3 regions of the Eubacterium sp. BL-380-WT-2B genome follow, and region 1 is predicted to be linked to each of the others. Evidence: riboswitches for the same ligand, from Rfam matches in the RefSeq annotation. Region 1 holds a riboswitch; each other region holds the start of a gene.

Region 1 (5,550 bases):
CCTTAAGACTGTTCCGGTCAGTTATCGTGAAGGCTCCCTGGCCCTTGGCGCGACGAAGCTTCAGACGGTGTTTAAGGTCGTGCTGCCCTCAGCGGTTCCTGGTATTGTGACCGCGGTGCTCCTGAGTATTGGCCGGGTAATTGGCGAATCGGCAGCGCTGCTGCTGACGGCAGGGACCGTTGCGCAGATCCCAGGAACGCTGTTTTCACCGGGAAGCACACTGACGGTTCAGGCTTACTATGTGGCTAAGGAAGAGGGAAACATTGAGCTGGCCTGTGCCATTGGCATTGTCATTGTATTGATCGTTATTGTATTGAATATTTTATCGAGGCTGGCAGCGGACAAGCTGGATGTTGCCCATAAAAAATAGACGAGGTTAAAATGGATAAGAAGAAAAAATTTGATGTGAAGGATCTGGATTTATATTACGGCGATTTTCAGGCCCTGAAGAAGATCAATATTGATATTTATGAGAATGAAGTAACCGCTTTTATCGGTCCTTCTGGCTGTGGTAAATCTACATTTTTGCGCTGCCTGAACCGTATGAACGATTTAATCGACTCTGTCCGTATTGAAGGGACGCTGAATTTTGACGGCAAAAATATTTATGAAAAAGATACGGATGTTATTCAGCTCAGAACAAAGGTGGGCATGGTTTTTCAAAAGCCTAACCCGTTCCCGATGAGTATTTATGACAATATCGCCTATGGACCAAAATGCCAGGGCTTGAAAGATAAGAAGAAACTTGATAAAATTGTCCATGACAGCCTGGTGGGGGCGGCGCTGTGGGATGAAGTCAGCGACCGTCTGGGCAAATCGGCTCTTGGCCTTTCCGGCGGACAACAGCAGCGTCTCTGCATTGCCCGAACCATCGCCATGCAGCCGGAGGTTATTCTGATGGATGAGCCAACCTCTGCCCTTGATCCCATCGCTACTTCAAAAATTGAGGATCTTATGGAGGAGCTTAAAAAGAATTATACGATTATCATCGTAACACACTCCATGCAGCAGGCAGCCAGAATCTCGGACAGAACGGCATTCTTCCTTATGGGAGAAATCGTTGAGTATAATGAAACTAACACCATTTTTATGAATCCGGGAGATAAACGTACTGAGGATTATATTACCGGACGATTTGGTTGATAAAGGAGCGAATAATGAGAGAAGTTTATAATGAAGAATTAAAAACCATTAAGAATGAAATTCTGCTGATGTCTTCCCAGGCAGAACGGATGCTGTCCGATTCAATTACAGCGCTGGAAGAACAAAATGTAAAGCTGGCCAGGAGTGTCATCAGCCGAGATGATATCGTGGATTTGAAGGAAATTCAGCTTCAGCAGATCGTCAGCGAGGTTATTGCAAGACAGCAGCCGGTTGCGGGAGATTTGAGAAGGCTTTCTTCAACCTATAAGATTATTACAAACCTTGAGAGAATCGCGGATTTAGCGGTTAATATCTGCCAAAAGGTGATCTGTCTGCGCAAGGAGGAATACTACAAAAAGCTCGATAATATTCCACAGATGGCGAAGATGGTGGAAGACCAGCTGAAAATGTGCATACAGGCTTATATCGATGAGGATATCAGTAAAATGGACGATGTGGTCCGATATGAGGATGAAATTGACCGTTTGAACAATACCCTGCACAGTGACTGTATTGCAGAAATCAACAAAAATCCAGAGATGGCGCTCCAGGCCATGAGTTTTTCCTTTATTGGAAGTCATTTGGAGAGAATTGGCGATCACGCCACCAATATTTTTGAAACAGTATATTTCATTGTGACCGGAAATTACATGGATTTTAATGATTTAAACACAATTCCTGAAGACGAGTAAGTCGTAGCTTATATTTTTGACCAGAGTAGCTTTTTACTCTGGTCTTTATCTTTTTATTGCGAAATAATCAATGATTCTTGACGCGGCGAATCGTGCCTGTTATAATGAGACATAGTCTATAGTGATTTTAATTTAATAACGTTTTTAAAACGTAAAAAGGGCAAATCTGTTGAAAGGCAGAGACGCAAAACTAAAGGGCCTAAAACCGGTAACCGGTAATGGCAGCCAGCTGCTACGGAAATCCATCCTCATCGATGGACACTGCCCGGCTGCGCCCTTTCGCAGTCGTTTTTTGTTTGTACGAGCATAATAAGATGAGCGGCAAAAGACTGGGAGTATTTATATAAGAGAAGGAAAGGAAAAAAACATGAAAAAATGGTTAGCTTGTTTTATGTCAGTTGTTATGCTGTTTGCGAGCTTTCCGGTATCTATTCTGGCGGAGGAAGCGGGACAGGAGCCTTCAGCCCAAATAACAGAGAATAATACCGTGACAGAAAATCAGGAAGTGGACAAAACCGCGGAAAGTGTGGAGGAGGCATCTTCTGAGGCAGTTGAGTCTTCTGAGCCTCAGCCGGAAAAGAAAGAGGCGGGTGCCCTCTATGCAGGAGCGTCTGTTGACCTGGTGGGAAATATCGAGGTGGAAATCCACTTTAGCCAACCAAGAACAAAGCTGTCAGAAACAGCAGTCCTGACGCTGGCAGCCAGCGACGGTACGTCCAAGGAAATCCCTTTAAAGGATGTCGTCAGCGAAAAGGCCACAACGGATTTTGGCAGCAGGAGTATCCAGTATAAGACACTGCTTTTTGACAGAGATTCTAATGAGATGGACAGCAGCAGCGTTCTTTACAACGAGCAAAAGCCCGATGCAAAGATTTATTTTGCCAATGTCAATTTTTACAGTCTGCCGATTGGCGACTACACTGTCACCGTCTCTGACAAGGGAGTAGTGCCAGCTCAGGCGCAGGTAAGTCTCCAGGGAAGCTCCAAACGTGTCGAATTTATGGGCGGTTCAATTTTAACAGGCGATGTCGACCAAAACGGCAGCATTGACGATGCCGATTACGATGCGGTTATGAAAAGCCTTGGTTCTTCTGAAGCGGACTGTGACCTGAATGGAGATGGAACCGTGGATATTGTCGATCTGGTCTATTTACAGGAAAATATGGGTGTGTCCCATGACTCAGGAAAAGTACAGATCAGTGACACCTCCCCGATTGTAGATCCTGACAACGTGGAAATCAAAACAGGTGAAAAGGATCCTGTGACGATAAAAAGCGGGGATATTGCAAAACTTTTCAGTACGGCCTCCGACCAGGCAGGCGCGGTTCAGTTTGCAAGGGAAGATGGAAACACTATTTCGGAGGATACGCCTCTGAGAATTCCGCTTGTAATGAAGGAGCCAGTCATAGCGACAGAGCTTCGCATTGCCCCCAGTGAACTGGGGCTTGAAAATGCGCCAAAGAGGGGAACCATTGAGGTAACCGATGAACTGGACAACATAAAATCTGTGGATTTCGATCTCCAAGGACAGGCGGATTATCTCTTTTTGACAGATGAAGCCTCCCCGTCAACCATTGTTATTGACCTGAAAGGGCAGGTTGCGATTAAAAAGGTTACGATCATTGTAAAAGAAACCAATAAGGCGAGCAGTAATTTGGCGGAAATTTCAAAGGTTGAATTCTTGAATAATACCAAGGATAAAATAGTCGAGCAGGTGACGAGCATCCCGACAAACGTTCAGGTAGCCTCTGGCAATGAAAGTCTGACTGTCAGCTGGGAAGCACAGAGCAATGTAACAGGCTATGAGGTTAAAATGAGTTATACAGACCCCAAAAGCGGTAAGGCAGAGACTGTGCTGACACCTGTGGATGGAACTTCCCTGACGATCAGTGATCTGACCAACTTTGTGGAGTATAAAATTTCGGTTCAGTCTGTTAACCGATCAGAGGGCGGAAACTGGGAAAGCGGCTTCAGCGAGCCTGTAATTGGAATACCTCTGCCAACCTCAGTGCCTGAACAGCCAGAGGGAATCACCCTAAAAGGCGGATACCGCCAGATTACGGTTAACTGGGAAAAACAAAAAAATTCTACTGGATATAATGTCTACTACCGTGAAAAGGGAAACGGTGAATACACCAAGGCTGGAAATTTAGAAAACACCAGCTATGTGATTGAAAACCTTAAGGATCAGGCTGAATATGAAGTTTACCTGACCGGCTATAACGCCATTGGTGAAGGGGCAAGATCATCTGTATATACCTGCACCACAGAATCCATTGAGCCGCCGGTTACATCAAATTATAAGCTGATCAACCGTGCCGGTGAGGTTAACCAGCCCACCGCCCATATTAAGGACGTCACTTATCCTTATTTAAAGGAAAGTGATTATGAACAGGCCTATGATAAATTTGATATTGTGGACAATGACTATACCTCGTATTGGAATTATGGGGGCTGGAATGCCGGCGGCTGGTCAGGCAAGCTTCAGGCGCCGGTCGTAGAATTTGACCAGTCCTATGAAATGAACGATATTGTGCTGGTGCGCGGCGAAGGTGAGCCAAGCACTTATAACGCCTACATGAAAATCCGCTGGTGGGATGAGGCCGGACAGGCACACGATCTGAACATCGGAAAAGACTTTGCGGTTCAGGCGAAAAAGAGCACCAATGGAAAAGAATACTATCGTATCCGCATCAATGAAAAGATTAAACCCGTCAAAATTCAGATGAATCCAGCGCTCTACTGGGCCGGCGCACCCAATGCGCGCTGCCGAATTTCGGAAATAAAATTCTACGCTTACGACAGTCTGGCAGATGAAACAAACGCCCTGTTCATGGATGATTTACATGTGGAACTGAGAGACAGCGTAACCATGGAGATTGTGGATAAGCTTATTGAGCGCGCCAATACTCCAGATACTGTGAGCGGAGAGTTTCATCCAGATAAGGATTCCATTCTTTCAGAGCTCATATTGGCAAAAGCGATTCTGAGTGAAACCAATATTGATGATACGGTTCTTGTAGACCAGAATGTATCAAACGCCAAAAATGGCAATCTGGGCTTTGCCATGGCGCTGAATGATTTTCAGCCGCTGGGCCTGGCCGCAAAAGCGGGCGACACCATCAACGTTTATGTGGGAACAGAAGGAAATGTTCTTCCGCAGCTTGTCTATACCCAATACCATCCTGACGTCAAAACAGGCTGGAGCAAGACCGTTAATTTAAAGAAAGGGAAGAACGAAATTACCCTTGAGCAGATTGGCGGTGAAGACAGTGAACGCGGCGGAGCCCTGTATATCCGTTATCCTAATGCCAGCCCATCCGGTAAGGATATCAAGGTGAGAGTGGCAGGAGCGACAAAGATCCCATACTTGAATTTAACGGGAATCACAGATGAGAATGACGCAAAAACGGCGATCCAGTCCTATATTAAAGAACTGAAAGCTTTTGTCGCCAAAGTGCCGGACATGTATGCCGGTGAAGAATCGAAACATCAATGGGATAAAAAATCCAGCATTTACAACAGCACCGATATTATGACGAACCAGATGCTGCTTTCTGTACCGGCGACAGCTGTGCTCGAAGCCCTTAACGGCAGTGAAAGCGAACAGATTGAGCAGCTCTATCAGAACAGTCTGGCCATGGAACAGCTGATGGACATTACCTATAATTCAAAAGGACTGTCCAGAGATGCGGAGAATGCTAAAGATAAATGG
Region 2 (5,550 bases), on a different contig from region 1:
GCCTCAGCCTATCACTTTGAGCTCAGCGGCACGATTCTGCTGGCAGCGCTGGTTCTGGCAGCGCTGTTGTTTTGGGCCTTTAAAGCAGACAGACGCGTCCGGGATAAATATAAAAGCCGCAGGCTGCGCCTGACGTCCTTTGCAGCCCTGACCATTACCTTTGGTTTGTTTTTCGAGACCAATGTGGAGCGGTATTACTATGCCTGGGATATGCCAGTTAACGGCTATCCTTATACCTTTACCGTCAATGCCAAGCTCTCACATGTCAGAGAGCCTGAAGGATATGATCTGGCATTTTTGGGTGAAAGCATCAAAAACGTACAGCAGCCCATGACCACAGGAGCTGTCGGCCGGGGTGGGACAACGGAAAAAGCCGCTGCCGGCCCTGGAATGAAAGACAGCCATAAGCCCAATATCATTGCCATTATGAATGAGTCTTTCAGTGACCTGCGAGCCGTGGGGGATTTTTCAACCAATATTGACTACATGCCTTTCATTGACAGCCTGCAGGAAAATACCATTAAAGGGAATCTCTACGTGTCGGTTTTCGGCGGTGGCACCTGTGACTCCGAATACGCTTTTCTGACAGGAAACACCACGGCTTATCTGCCGGAAAACGCGAGGCCCTATCAGCTTTATATCAAGGGTCCGGCTCCCGGGCTCACGTCGACGCTGAACCATGAAGGCTACAGCAGCTACGCCATCCACCCCGGAGAGCGTAACGCCTGGAACCGCGATAAAGTTTATCCAAATTTTGGATTTCAGCAGTTTTTTTCAGAAGAAGAATTTATGGAATCGCAGACAATCAGAGAAAAATGGGTCAGCGATACGGCTACTTATGACAAGGTCATTGAGCTTTATGAAAATAAAGGCGACAATCCGCTGTTTGTCTTTGATGTGACCATCCAGAACCATGCCGGTTACCAGCTGAATGCCGATGATCTGGAGCCTGTGCTTCTGGAGGGGATGGAGGGAAGTTATCCTGAAACTGAGCAGTATTTATCGCTGATGCGCAGCTCTGACGCGGCGTTTAAAAATCTGATCGACTATTTCAGCAGTCAGGATGAGCCCACGCTGGTGGTCATGTTTGGCGATCATCAGGCGTATATCGAGCAGGCTTTTTATGAAGAGCTCATGCAGAAGCCTCTGGACCAGTGGAGCACAGAGGAGCTGCAGAGGCGCTATGTCACCCCCTTTGTCATCTGGGCAAATTACGACATCCCAGAAGCTCAGGTGGATAAGCTGAGTGTAAACTATCTTTCCAGCCTGCTGCTTGCGCAGGCGGGTATCCAGGGGGCACCCTACAATGATTATTTAATGAAGCTGTCCAAAACACTGCCGGTCATCAATACGGTAGGGATCATTGACAAGGAAGGGCAGTACTTCAGAAAGGGTGATCCGACCGTCCATGACCGTGAGGTTCTGGAGTATCAGCAGATACTCTACAATAACATGCTGGATACGGCGAGGCGGCGAAACGATTTGTTTTACCCGGCTTCAGACTTTTAACTAAAAAATCCCCGGATCATTTGATCCGGGGATTTTTACTTATTTTTTCAATTTAAAGCCGTCAGTCATCACCTTGATGACATCGCACACGATCTTGGACTGCTCGTCATCGAGCCCTTCCATTGCAGTGGACAGAAAGTGAATCCGGCTGGTAAAGGATTCGACGGGGAAATCGGTAAGAAGTGCGCTGACAGGAACCTCCAGTGCTTCGGAGATGGTGATGAGCGTTTCAAGTTTGGGCAGATGGGTGCCGCGTTCCAGCATGCTCAGATAATTCGGTGTAATATGGACACGTTCCGCGAGCTGGTACTGCGTCAGTTTTTTATCAAGACGGGCTTCACGAATATGCCTGCCAATAACTTTGTTATCCATTGTGATTAACTCCTCTGCGTGAGATTGGGGCAATAAAAAGACCCCGGCATAAACCAAGGCAGGGAGATTGCATTCAGTAAGTTTAATACCCGAGCAACCGGCTGTCGTTTCATCTTGAGATGAATTAGACCCTTGGCTTTGCGTCACTACCTTTCAGTAGTTTTGCCCTATTTCAAAATGATTCGGATGTATATTATTTACTATAACTCACAATGCGAATGAAGTCAATATTCAATTATAGTTTTGTCCAAGAATTTAAACAAATAATTCAGTGATTTGTTTTTTTGAAGTGGTCACACATTAGCTTGATCATTTCCTGAACCAAGACGAGCTGTTCATCTGTTAGGTTGTCAGACGGAACACAGAAAGAAGGATACAAATCTTTCCGAGACTCCGTTTGATCCTCCATCAGAAGGTCGTCCGCGGAAACAGACAGGACATTGGCCAGATTGATAAAGGTTTCCAGCCGGGGCAGCTGCGCGCCCCTTTCAATGATACTGAGGTAGGTGGGGGTAATACCGGCCTTTTTAGCCAGCTGGTTTTGTGTAAGATGGGCGTCTTTTCGGAACTGGCGAAGCCGCTGCCCGAGGTATTTAGTGTTCATCTGGAGTTCCTCCCGAGGGTTTGACAGTTATGACTGAAAATAAGGAATCTATAAATAATTTTCATAGTAACATATTTTCAAAAAAGGTTCAAGGATTTTCGAAATAATAGTTATAAAAATAGAATGAAAAGAGAAATGCCCTGTATTGTAAGATAAAATTTAATAAAAAGTAGTTCGATAAAAAAAGACCGTGCCCGGAGCACAGTCTGAAAAAACTTATAAATTTTTTAGGGTATCAATGTATTCCTGCCTGTCGCGGCTTCCCACGAAACGCTCGACTTCACTGCCGTCCTTTAAAAATACACAGGTCGGAATACTCATGACATGAAACTGTCTGGCCAGATCGGTATTTTCATCCACGTTCAGCTTACAGATCTTGGCGGTTGCAGGGACTTCGCCGGCGATTTCTTCGATGATCGGAAGAAGAGCCTTGCAGGGGCCACACCATTCAGCCCAAAAATCGACCATGACAGGGCCTTCCGTATAGTTTAGCACTTCCGCTTCAAAGTTAGTCATATCGACAGAGATGATATTTGCCATCTTTTTCACTCCTTGAATTTTTTTACAGTGATTATCATATCAATAATCCATCTAAAAATAAAGGGGAAAAATCCGGATTTTATGATAAAATAAATCCATGAAAAAACGAATTTTATATACAAGATTACAAGAACTGAGTGACAGAGGGACTTTGCGCTTTCATATGCCAGGGCACAAGGGAAAAATTTGCTTTGATAATGAGAACTGGGCAACCCTGGATACAACAGAAGTGCCTGGGGCGGATAACCTGCATGATCCCTCCGATATTCTTTTAAGGGTTCAGGAAAAACTGGCAGAGGCTTATGGATCAGAGGAGTCCTGCATACTGGTGGGCGGTACCACAGCCGGCATACAGAGCGCCGTCATGGGTGTGTGCAGAGAGGGCGACAGCCTCCTGGTGCCGCTGAACTGTCACCGCTCTGTTTACGCGGGGCTTGCTTTGGGCAGGGTAAAGGGTGTTTATTTTGAACCGGAATACGATGCTTGGCTGGGCTTTGGAAAACGCATTACTCCGGAGCAGGTAGAGAAAAAGCTGCAGGAGCATCCAGAGGTGAAGGGGATGATCCTGGTCAATCCCACCTATTACGGCACTGTCAGTGATGTGGCCGCCATAGCGGAGCTGCTTCACAAAAAGGGAAAGGTGCTGATCGTGGATGAAGCTCACGGAGCGCATCTGAAATTTTGTGCTGCGCTGCCGCCGGACGCGGTGAGCTGCGGGGCAGATATAGTTATCCAGAGCACACACAAGCTTTTAGGGGCTTTTACCCAGAGCTCCCTGCTGCATATGCAGGGAACATTGGTGGAAAGAAGCCGTGTCAAAAAGTTTTTGGCCATGCTTCAATCTTCAAGCCCCAGCTATCTTCTGATGATGAGTGTGGAAAACGCTGTGGATGAAGCCTGTGAAAAGGGAGAAGCCGTTTTTCAGGCAATCGCAGAGCGTTGGGATTATTACCGGAAACAGGTGGGAGCAGGTGACTGCATCGCCCTGTACACTCCGGGAGAAGAGCAGCTCTACGATAAAAGCAAATGGTTGCTGATGGTGAAGGACGGACAGGGAACGGCTGCTGAAAGGCGGCTGCTTACAGAGTTTAACATCCAGTGTGAGATGTCTGGTTTTAATTATGTGCTGGCCATGACAGGAATCGGCACTGCCGTTGACGAACTGGACCGGCTGATGGCAGCAGTGGCAGATATGAACAGAGACTGCCCGGAGGTCACAGAGCTGCCACAGGTCGGATTTGTCAGTCTCTGGAAGCACGAGGAGAAATATCCGCTTTGGCAGGCGCTCTGCAATATGGAAACTGGGAGAATGCCTCTGGCGGATGCTGCAGGCAGAGCGGCGGCGGGCTTTGTTATCCCGTATCCTCCGGGAATACCAGTGCTGCTGCCGGGAAGCCTGGTCACAGAGGAAACTGCCGCAGAGCTGCTCAGGCGGCAGAGAAATGGCGAGGCCGTTGTGGGAATCGACAGTGAGGGAAGGATTGAGGTCATTCTCAATTCTTCGTTTTAATGCATGGGTCGTTATGATATAATAATGCCTGAAATAAAATGAGAAAAGAAGGTTTATCAATGGAAAATAAAGGACAGCTGATTGTCATCGAGGGTGTTGACGGCAGCGGTAAGCAGACACAGACAGAAAAGCTCTACGACCGCCTGAAAAGGGAAGGGCAGCGGGTCATGAAGGTTTCCTATCCCCGTTACGATAAGGCGTCCTCCGCCATGGTGCGGCTGTACCTGTCCGGTGCTTTTGGAAATGACCCGGACAGCATCAGTCCTTATATCGCGTCGACCTTCTATGCAGCTGACCGCTATGCGTCCTATAAGGAGGATTACGAGACTTTTTACAGGGATGGCGGCATTGTGATCGCTGACCGCTACACCACCTCGAATATGGTTCATCAGGCGGGAAAAATCAGTGATCCGGAAGAGCGCGTCCGTTTTATGGACTGGCTGTCAGATTATGAGTTTAATAAGATGGAGCTGCCTGTGCCCGACGCGGTTTTCTTTTTGAATATACCGCCGGAGATCAACTTCAAGCTGATGGAGGGCCGCGCTAATAAAATAACAGGTGAGGCGGAAAAGGATATACATGAAAAAAGCCCAGAGCATCTGCTCCACGCATACCAGAATGCCCTTGAGCTCATTGAAAAATATAACTGGACAGAGATCGTATGCGTCTCGGAGGGAAAGCTCCGCAGCATTGAGGATATACACGAAGAAATATATGAGAGGGTGATGACAAGTGGAACGGTTTGAGGATCGCTACGCGCTTTTGAAGGTAGCCTATTCGGACATGGAATTTGCCGTGACGCGGAGTTTTCTGGAGGCGAACGGCATTAAGGTAACCTCGCGGGAAAAGGGGTTCGGCGGCCCGATCCGCAGTATTTTTATGGGAACCTTCACCACGGCCAATATTGAGATATTTGTGGACCCGGGAGATCTTGAGGAAGCGAAAAAACTGCTGAAAACAGATTTTTCGGAGTTAGCTGAGGAAGAATGGCACTAGGGAGGAGCAGTCATGTTTA
Region 3 (5,550 bases), on a different contig from region 1:
TAAAACGCAATGGGCTTGCCGCAGTTCGGGCAAAAAGACCGGCCCTTGGCGACTGAAATGCCAATGGGCACCCGGTAGACCACCACATTTAAAAAACTGCCAATCATACAGCCAAAAATAAAGACAAAGGCATACAGCACAAAATATATCAAAGATAAAGAATCATACAAAGCGAAACCTCCAGGATTTATGTGTGAATTCATACATTTTACTTTTGATCATCCCTGGAATAAACAGTTCTCACCTTTCCATCGACAACCACATTTTTTCCTGGTTCAATTATAACATTGATGTTATTTTTAATCATCTCAATTTTATCAATGGTGCCGTCACGGTTATCGTCCACAATGGTCAGCTTTGTAACCCCCTCATAGACGTTATCCGGCCCCACCAGATCCCGCAGGTCATTGGCATCCGGAATGCGGTAAGGGTTTTCCGCTGTCTCGGCGGATTTAAACTCCGTTGCCCGTATCTGGGCCGCCAGGTAGATGGTTCTTGCCTCAGCCACCACCGCGTCTTTTTTGGCGTCGCCGATGAAATGGAGGTACCCTGGAATGATGATCACAGCCAACAGGGCAATGACGACAATGACAGTGATGAGTTCCATCATGGTGAAGCCGTGAACGCTTTTGATTAAGTTTTCCAGTTTACGGTTAATCATGGACAGGCTCCTTTTGTTCTTACTAATTTAGTTTTTGGGTTTTCGGGATACAGGTTTTAGTTCTTTTCTATTTTTGTGATTTCGGCGGAGCCGCCTGCCGAAATAATTACAATATATTTTCCAGTTTTATCTAAATATTGAATTTCTCGAACTTTCCCCTCATCTTCAGTACCTTTTTTACCAAGCATTACATAAATACGATTAGTTTTAGCCGCGTTATTATCAGAAGCTAAATCATGCCTCTCCCCATCATCGAAAGAGTCTGTTTTAAACCAAAGCTCGTCTTTACTCATTCCAAAATCACTCGCTAAATACTCTGCGATTTTTTCAGGAATTTCTATTCTTGAATTATTATTACTGTAGTATTCCGTAGCTACCGCCTGTGCCGCCACATAAACCTCCCGTGCCTCGGCAATGGCGGCTTTTCCTTTGGCGTCCTCAACAAACCCTAGCATGGCGGGGATGGCAAAGGCTGCGAGAATAGCCAGAATAACCAAAACCATAATCAATTCGACCAAGGTGAAGCCCGAACGGGACCGAATACTGTTTTTTAATCTTCGTTTTAGAAAAATCATCTTCCTGCCCCCTGCACAGAAAATCGGAATCCTGCTCTGCCATTCTCCATTCTCAATTTTTCCATTGAAAAACCCCTCCAGAAATCCTAAAAACACAACGGCTCATCTACTGAAAAAGTAATAGAATCTTGTTTTTAAGGCAGAAAAGCATTTAAACCAATTTTAAATTAGTTGATAGTTGATAATGGGCAGTTGATCGTTCATGTACAAATTACCAAAAGCAATTTGCTCCATAACTATCCACTATCAACTGTCAACTACTCTCTTTTCTTTCCGGCAATAAAAAAAGCGCCTGAAAAGATGGGGAAAAAGGCCGGCTGCGGCGCTGCAAGCTCGGCCTTAAATATAATATTATTTTATAGTAACTGAACCACCTGAAGCATTTTCTTCAATAGTAATCAATTTTCCATTTGCCCCCATGTATTCGACTTTTTTTACAATAGCCGCTCTGTCACCTGTATCCATTGTAACATTTACTTGACCACTAGTACCAGGGGTAGTTGTAACTGGTGCAAAATTCGGAATATCATCTTTAACTAATTTTTGTACTTTTAAAGGAAAAGCATCTGTCTTATCATTCGCAAGAGCAGCAGTCCATACTGGAGCTGCATTAGTAGTATTATAAATTTCTGTCGCGGCTGATTGTGCAGCTACATAAATTTCTCTCGCCTTTGATACCTCTGCTTTTTCTTTCGCATCATTCACAAACCCCAACATCGCCGGAATCGTGAACGCTGCTAAAATCGCCAAAATAACCAATACTACAATCAATTCTACCAAAGTAAAACCTTTCTGGTTTTTCTTCAGCTTATTAATCATCTGAATCATTTACATCTCTCCTTTTATGTTCTCTTGTTTACCTTTAAATATAAACCTTTATTTTAACCGTCCGCGCCATGACGATTATAAACAGAGTGATTGCCTGCTCCAGCGGTCCTTTTTGTTAAAGGCTACTCAAAAAATAAAAATAGCCGGAAACCATACAGGGGTTTTCGGCCATCTACCGGTTGTGGCATCTGGCTGTCATATCGGCCTGGAGCTTCCGACGTAGACCCTGTAGTTTTGCGCCACGGGCTTTCGCACCGCTTTGCCTTTTGAACAATTCTATTCTACAACTGATTCGGACATTTGTCAAGAACTATAAAAACCAGTTACTTTTAAATATTCCGAAAGTTTCCTGTCAATCACTATTCATACACGTTGACACACTCTTAAAAATATGTAAATCTGCTTTTTACGCTTCTCTTATAGCGATAAGTTATTATAAATGCTGTTTCATTTACCACCAGCATTAAACAAATGGTAAAAACAGTACTATTTGGGTAAAATACTAAATTTTTTCAAAATTTTTTCAATTTTTGTTTCCTTAAATCATATTCAAATTCGATTGAATTTCACCACTCAAACGCACCGCAATTCCGCAGAATATCCAAAAAACCGGAGCCACAGTTACCACGGAAATATTAAAGCAGGCGGCGGCCATGTAGGCAGCGATGCTGCAGACAAGCGGCACAAGCATGGGCGAGCGGCGCCAGTTTTTAATACCACGGTAAAGCGTCGTTCCCTCAAACGCCAGATAGCTGAGGGCTGCGGGGATACCGCTGCTCACCGCGATGTGCAGGTACTCGTTGTGTGCCCGGTCGATGACCAGGTGGCGGCTGGTCACCCTGATAATATCCTTTTCAAAATACTGGCCCATGACCTGGCCCAGGGTCTCGATGCCAAAACCGGTCAGCGGGCGCATGCGGATGAGCTCCAGGGTTTTTGACCAGATAAAAAGCCGGTAAGAACCGCCTTTTTCCCAGTCATCGCCCCTGAGCATTTTAGACAGATCGGCAAAGACACTGAGAAAACGCGCGCCAAAGCCGCTGTTCACCAACAGAAAAACAAGGGTTAAAAGCACAAACACCCCACTCACCACCGCGAAACGGCGCCGGTTTTCCCGCTCGCCCAGCAAAAACACCCCCAGCAGCGCAAAGCCCAGCAGACTGCCGATCCACGCTCCCCTGGTGTTGGTGCACAACAGGCAGAAATACACCAGCCCGCAGGGCAGCAGGTAAGCCTTTGGGCCTCTGATAAAAGCATAGATGAGTATGGGCAGCGCCAGTGTCAGAAAGGAACCCAGGAAATTCGGGTTGCCGATGGTGGCGTAGGAAGCGCCTGGCCCGCCGTACATCAGAGGGTCCTGTGGCTGAAAGTCCAGACCAAATTTCTGGAAGATGCCGTAAACCGCCACGCAGGATACCCCCACCACGTAAAGGCGTACATGCCAGGGCTTAAAGGTATAGAAAAAAGCGCCCAGCATCATTAAAACACCATAAAACAAAATAGCGGAGTAGCTCTCCAGGCGAAAGGACCGCCCCTTGAGCGACAGCATCACATCTGTCGAAAAGGGCAGGGTGATGGTAACGCACAAAAGGTACAAAAGCACCAGCTTCACGGACAGAGGGATTTTCGGCTTCCCGGTAAAATACTCGGTAATGGGCCGCACATACAAGAGCAGCAGCCCAAACACCAGCACCTCGATGGTCATCAGCTTGGGCATATACAGGGTATCCCCAAAGGGCGGCACTACAATCAGCGGCACCGCCCCGGCGACAATGGCCAGCACTGCGGAGACAGCGGTTTTAAGTTCAAGTTTTCGCATTATTTTCCTCAATATTTATGTTTTTTAAATGGCATCATCCCTTTAACACACCTGCATTTTCTACCATTCCCCATCCAGCTTCTTAAAAAACTCGTCCATGGGCATGGGCTTCGCGAACAAAAAGCCCTGGGCGCTGTCGCACTGGATACTTTTCAGGAATTCGGCCTGGCCGGTGGTCTCGATGCCCTCAGCCAGCACCTGGAGGTCGAGCTCCTTGGCCATGGCGGCAATATTTTTGAGAATGACCCGTTCCTTGGGTGAGAGGTTTTCCTCCCGGCAGAGGGAGCGGTCAAGCTTGAGCACATCCACGTCGATTTCGGACAGCAGATTTAATGAGGAATAGCCTGAGCCAAAATCGTCGATGGAGACCTTAAAGCCGTCGCTTCTCAGCGTGCTGACCAGCCGTTTGACATAGCCGCTGTTTTCGATGAAGATGGTCTCAGTCACCTCCACCTCAATGAGGCCAGGGTCGATCTGGTATTTGTCTGCCAGCGCCCGGAAGCGCTCGATGTAGTTGCCGGATTTCAGATGAATTCTGGACATATTCATGGAGATGGGGACGCATTTCAAGCCTCTGGTTTTGCGGTAATAGTGGGCTTTAAAGACTTCCTCATACACGTAAAAGTCCAGCTCGACAATAAAGCCGTTGCTCTCGAAAATGGGGACAAACTCCCCGGGCAGCACAATATTGCCCCGGTCATCCACCCAGCGGGCCAGAGCTTCGGCGCCCACCACTCTGCCGCTTTCCAGATCAATTTTGGGCTGCAGATAGACAAGAAACTCCTTATCTCTCAAAGCCCTTTCCATCCGCGCCTCAATCTGGCGGGTTTTCAGGATCTTTTCTCCCATGGATTTATCGTAAAAGGCAATGCCGGTCTTGCGGCTGCCCTTGATGGATTTTCTTGCAATGTCGGCGTTGTCCATCATTTTTCCAATATCCCGCTCGCCTTCCCTGGCGTGGTACACACCAATCTGAAAATTGAGGCGGATGCCTGGTATCACATAGTCCAGCCGTTTGTTGATTCCGTCGACCATCTGCATAATTCTCATGACCAGGGCTTCCTCACTGGTCCATTCCACCAAGGCCACAAACACGTCGCCGGTCACCCGGGCGCAGACCTCCGCGCCGCTCATGGCGCCCACCAGGCCGCCGGAGATATAGCGCAGAAGCTGATTGCCCATGCTGTAGCCGTGAAACTCATTAATATACCGGAACTCGTCGATGTCAAAGGTGACCATGGCGTATTCCTTGCCGGTTTCATGGTCAAAGATTTCGGTGGTATCCAGCTCAAAACGGCTGAAAGTGGAAATGCCAGTGAGCTTATCCACATACAGGATGTTGTCCACAAAATTGGAGATGTCGTCCATGGCGACAAGCACAGCTTCTCTGGCACCCCGCCACTGCAGGCTGTGGCACTGGAAATTAAACCAGCGGTTCCAGCCGCTGATGTAGCGCTGCCAGTTAAAATCTGGTGTTTCCTGGGATATTTCATCCAGACGGCAGAAGGGGCAGGGCGCGTCCAGGCCCATGACGGTCTCGTAGCACAGGCTGCCCACCCGGGCATTTGGCCGCTCAGCCTTCAGAGACGCGCTGACAAACAGCAGCTCATGGGTTTTGGGATCGATCACATGGCTTTTGATACTCTGGGAATCCACGATGGCGCGGG

The links. Region 1 has a riboswitch for cyclic di-GMP ahead of FYJ53_RS16810 (fibronectin type III domain-containing protein). Riboswitches for the same ligand answer to the same signal wherever they lie in the genome.
Region 2: another riboswitch for cyclic di-GMP. It lies ahead of FYJ53_RS11535 (helix-turn-helix domain-containing protein); the one in region 1 lies ahead of FYJ53_RS16810 (fibronectin type III domain-containing protein).
Region 3: another riboswitch for cyclic di-GMP. It lies ahead of FYJ53_RS01490 (type II secretion system protein); the one in region 1 lies ahead of FYJ53_RS16810 (fibronectin type III domain-containing protein).

What each region holds. Positions count from the first base shown of each region.
Region 1 is NZ_VUMP01000008.1:160,638-166,187, forward strand. Features, by position in the region: gene pstA (phosphate ABC transporter permease PstA) at 1-370, shown strand, start outside; gene pstB (phosphate ABC transporter ATP-binding protein PstB) at 382-1,143, shown strand; gene phoU (phosphate signaling complex protein PhoU) at 1,158-1,835, shown strand; cyclic di-GMP riboswitch class I at 1,985-2,072, shown strand; gene FYJ53_RS16810 (fibronectin type III domain-containing protein) at 2,203-5,550, shown strand, end outside.
Region 2 is NZ_VUMP01000005.1:228,811-234,360, reverse strand. Features, by position in the region: gene FYJ53_RS11540 (LTA synthase family protein) at 1-1,509, shown strand, start outside; gene FYJ53_RS11535 (helix-turn-helix domain-containing protein) at 1,549-1,881, opposite strand; cyclic di-GMP riboswitch class I at 1,971-2,058, opposite strand; gene FYJ53_RS11530 (helix-turn-helix domain-containing protein) at 2,150-2,485, opposite strand; gene trxA (thioredoxin) at 2,702-3,025, opposite strand; gene FYJ53_RS11520 (aminotransferase class I/II-fold pyridoxal phosphate-dependent enzyme) at 3,123-4,535, shown strand; gene FYJ53_RS11515 (deoxynucleoside kinase) at 4,595-5,281, shown strand; gene FYJ53_RS11510 (hypothetical protein) at 5,268-5,531, shown strand; gene holB (DNA polymerase III subunit delta') at 5,544-5,550, shown strand, end outside.
Region 3 is NZ_VUMP01000001.1:335,737-341,286, reverse strand. Features, by position in the region: gene FYJ53_RS01505 (A24 family peptidase) at 1-170, opposite strand, end outside; gene FYJ53_RS01500 (type IV pilin protein) at 209-661, opposite strand; gene FYJ53_RS01495 (type IV pilin protein) at 718-1,236, opposite strand; gene FYJ53_RS01490 (type II secretion system protein) at 1,588-2,064, opposite strand; cyclic di-GMP riboswitch class I at 2,245-2,338, opposite strand; gene FYJ53_RS01485 (O-antigen ligase) at 2,603-3,883, opposite strand; gene FYJ53_RS01480 (EAL domain-containing protein) at 3,944-5,550, opposite strand, start outside.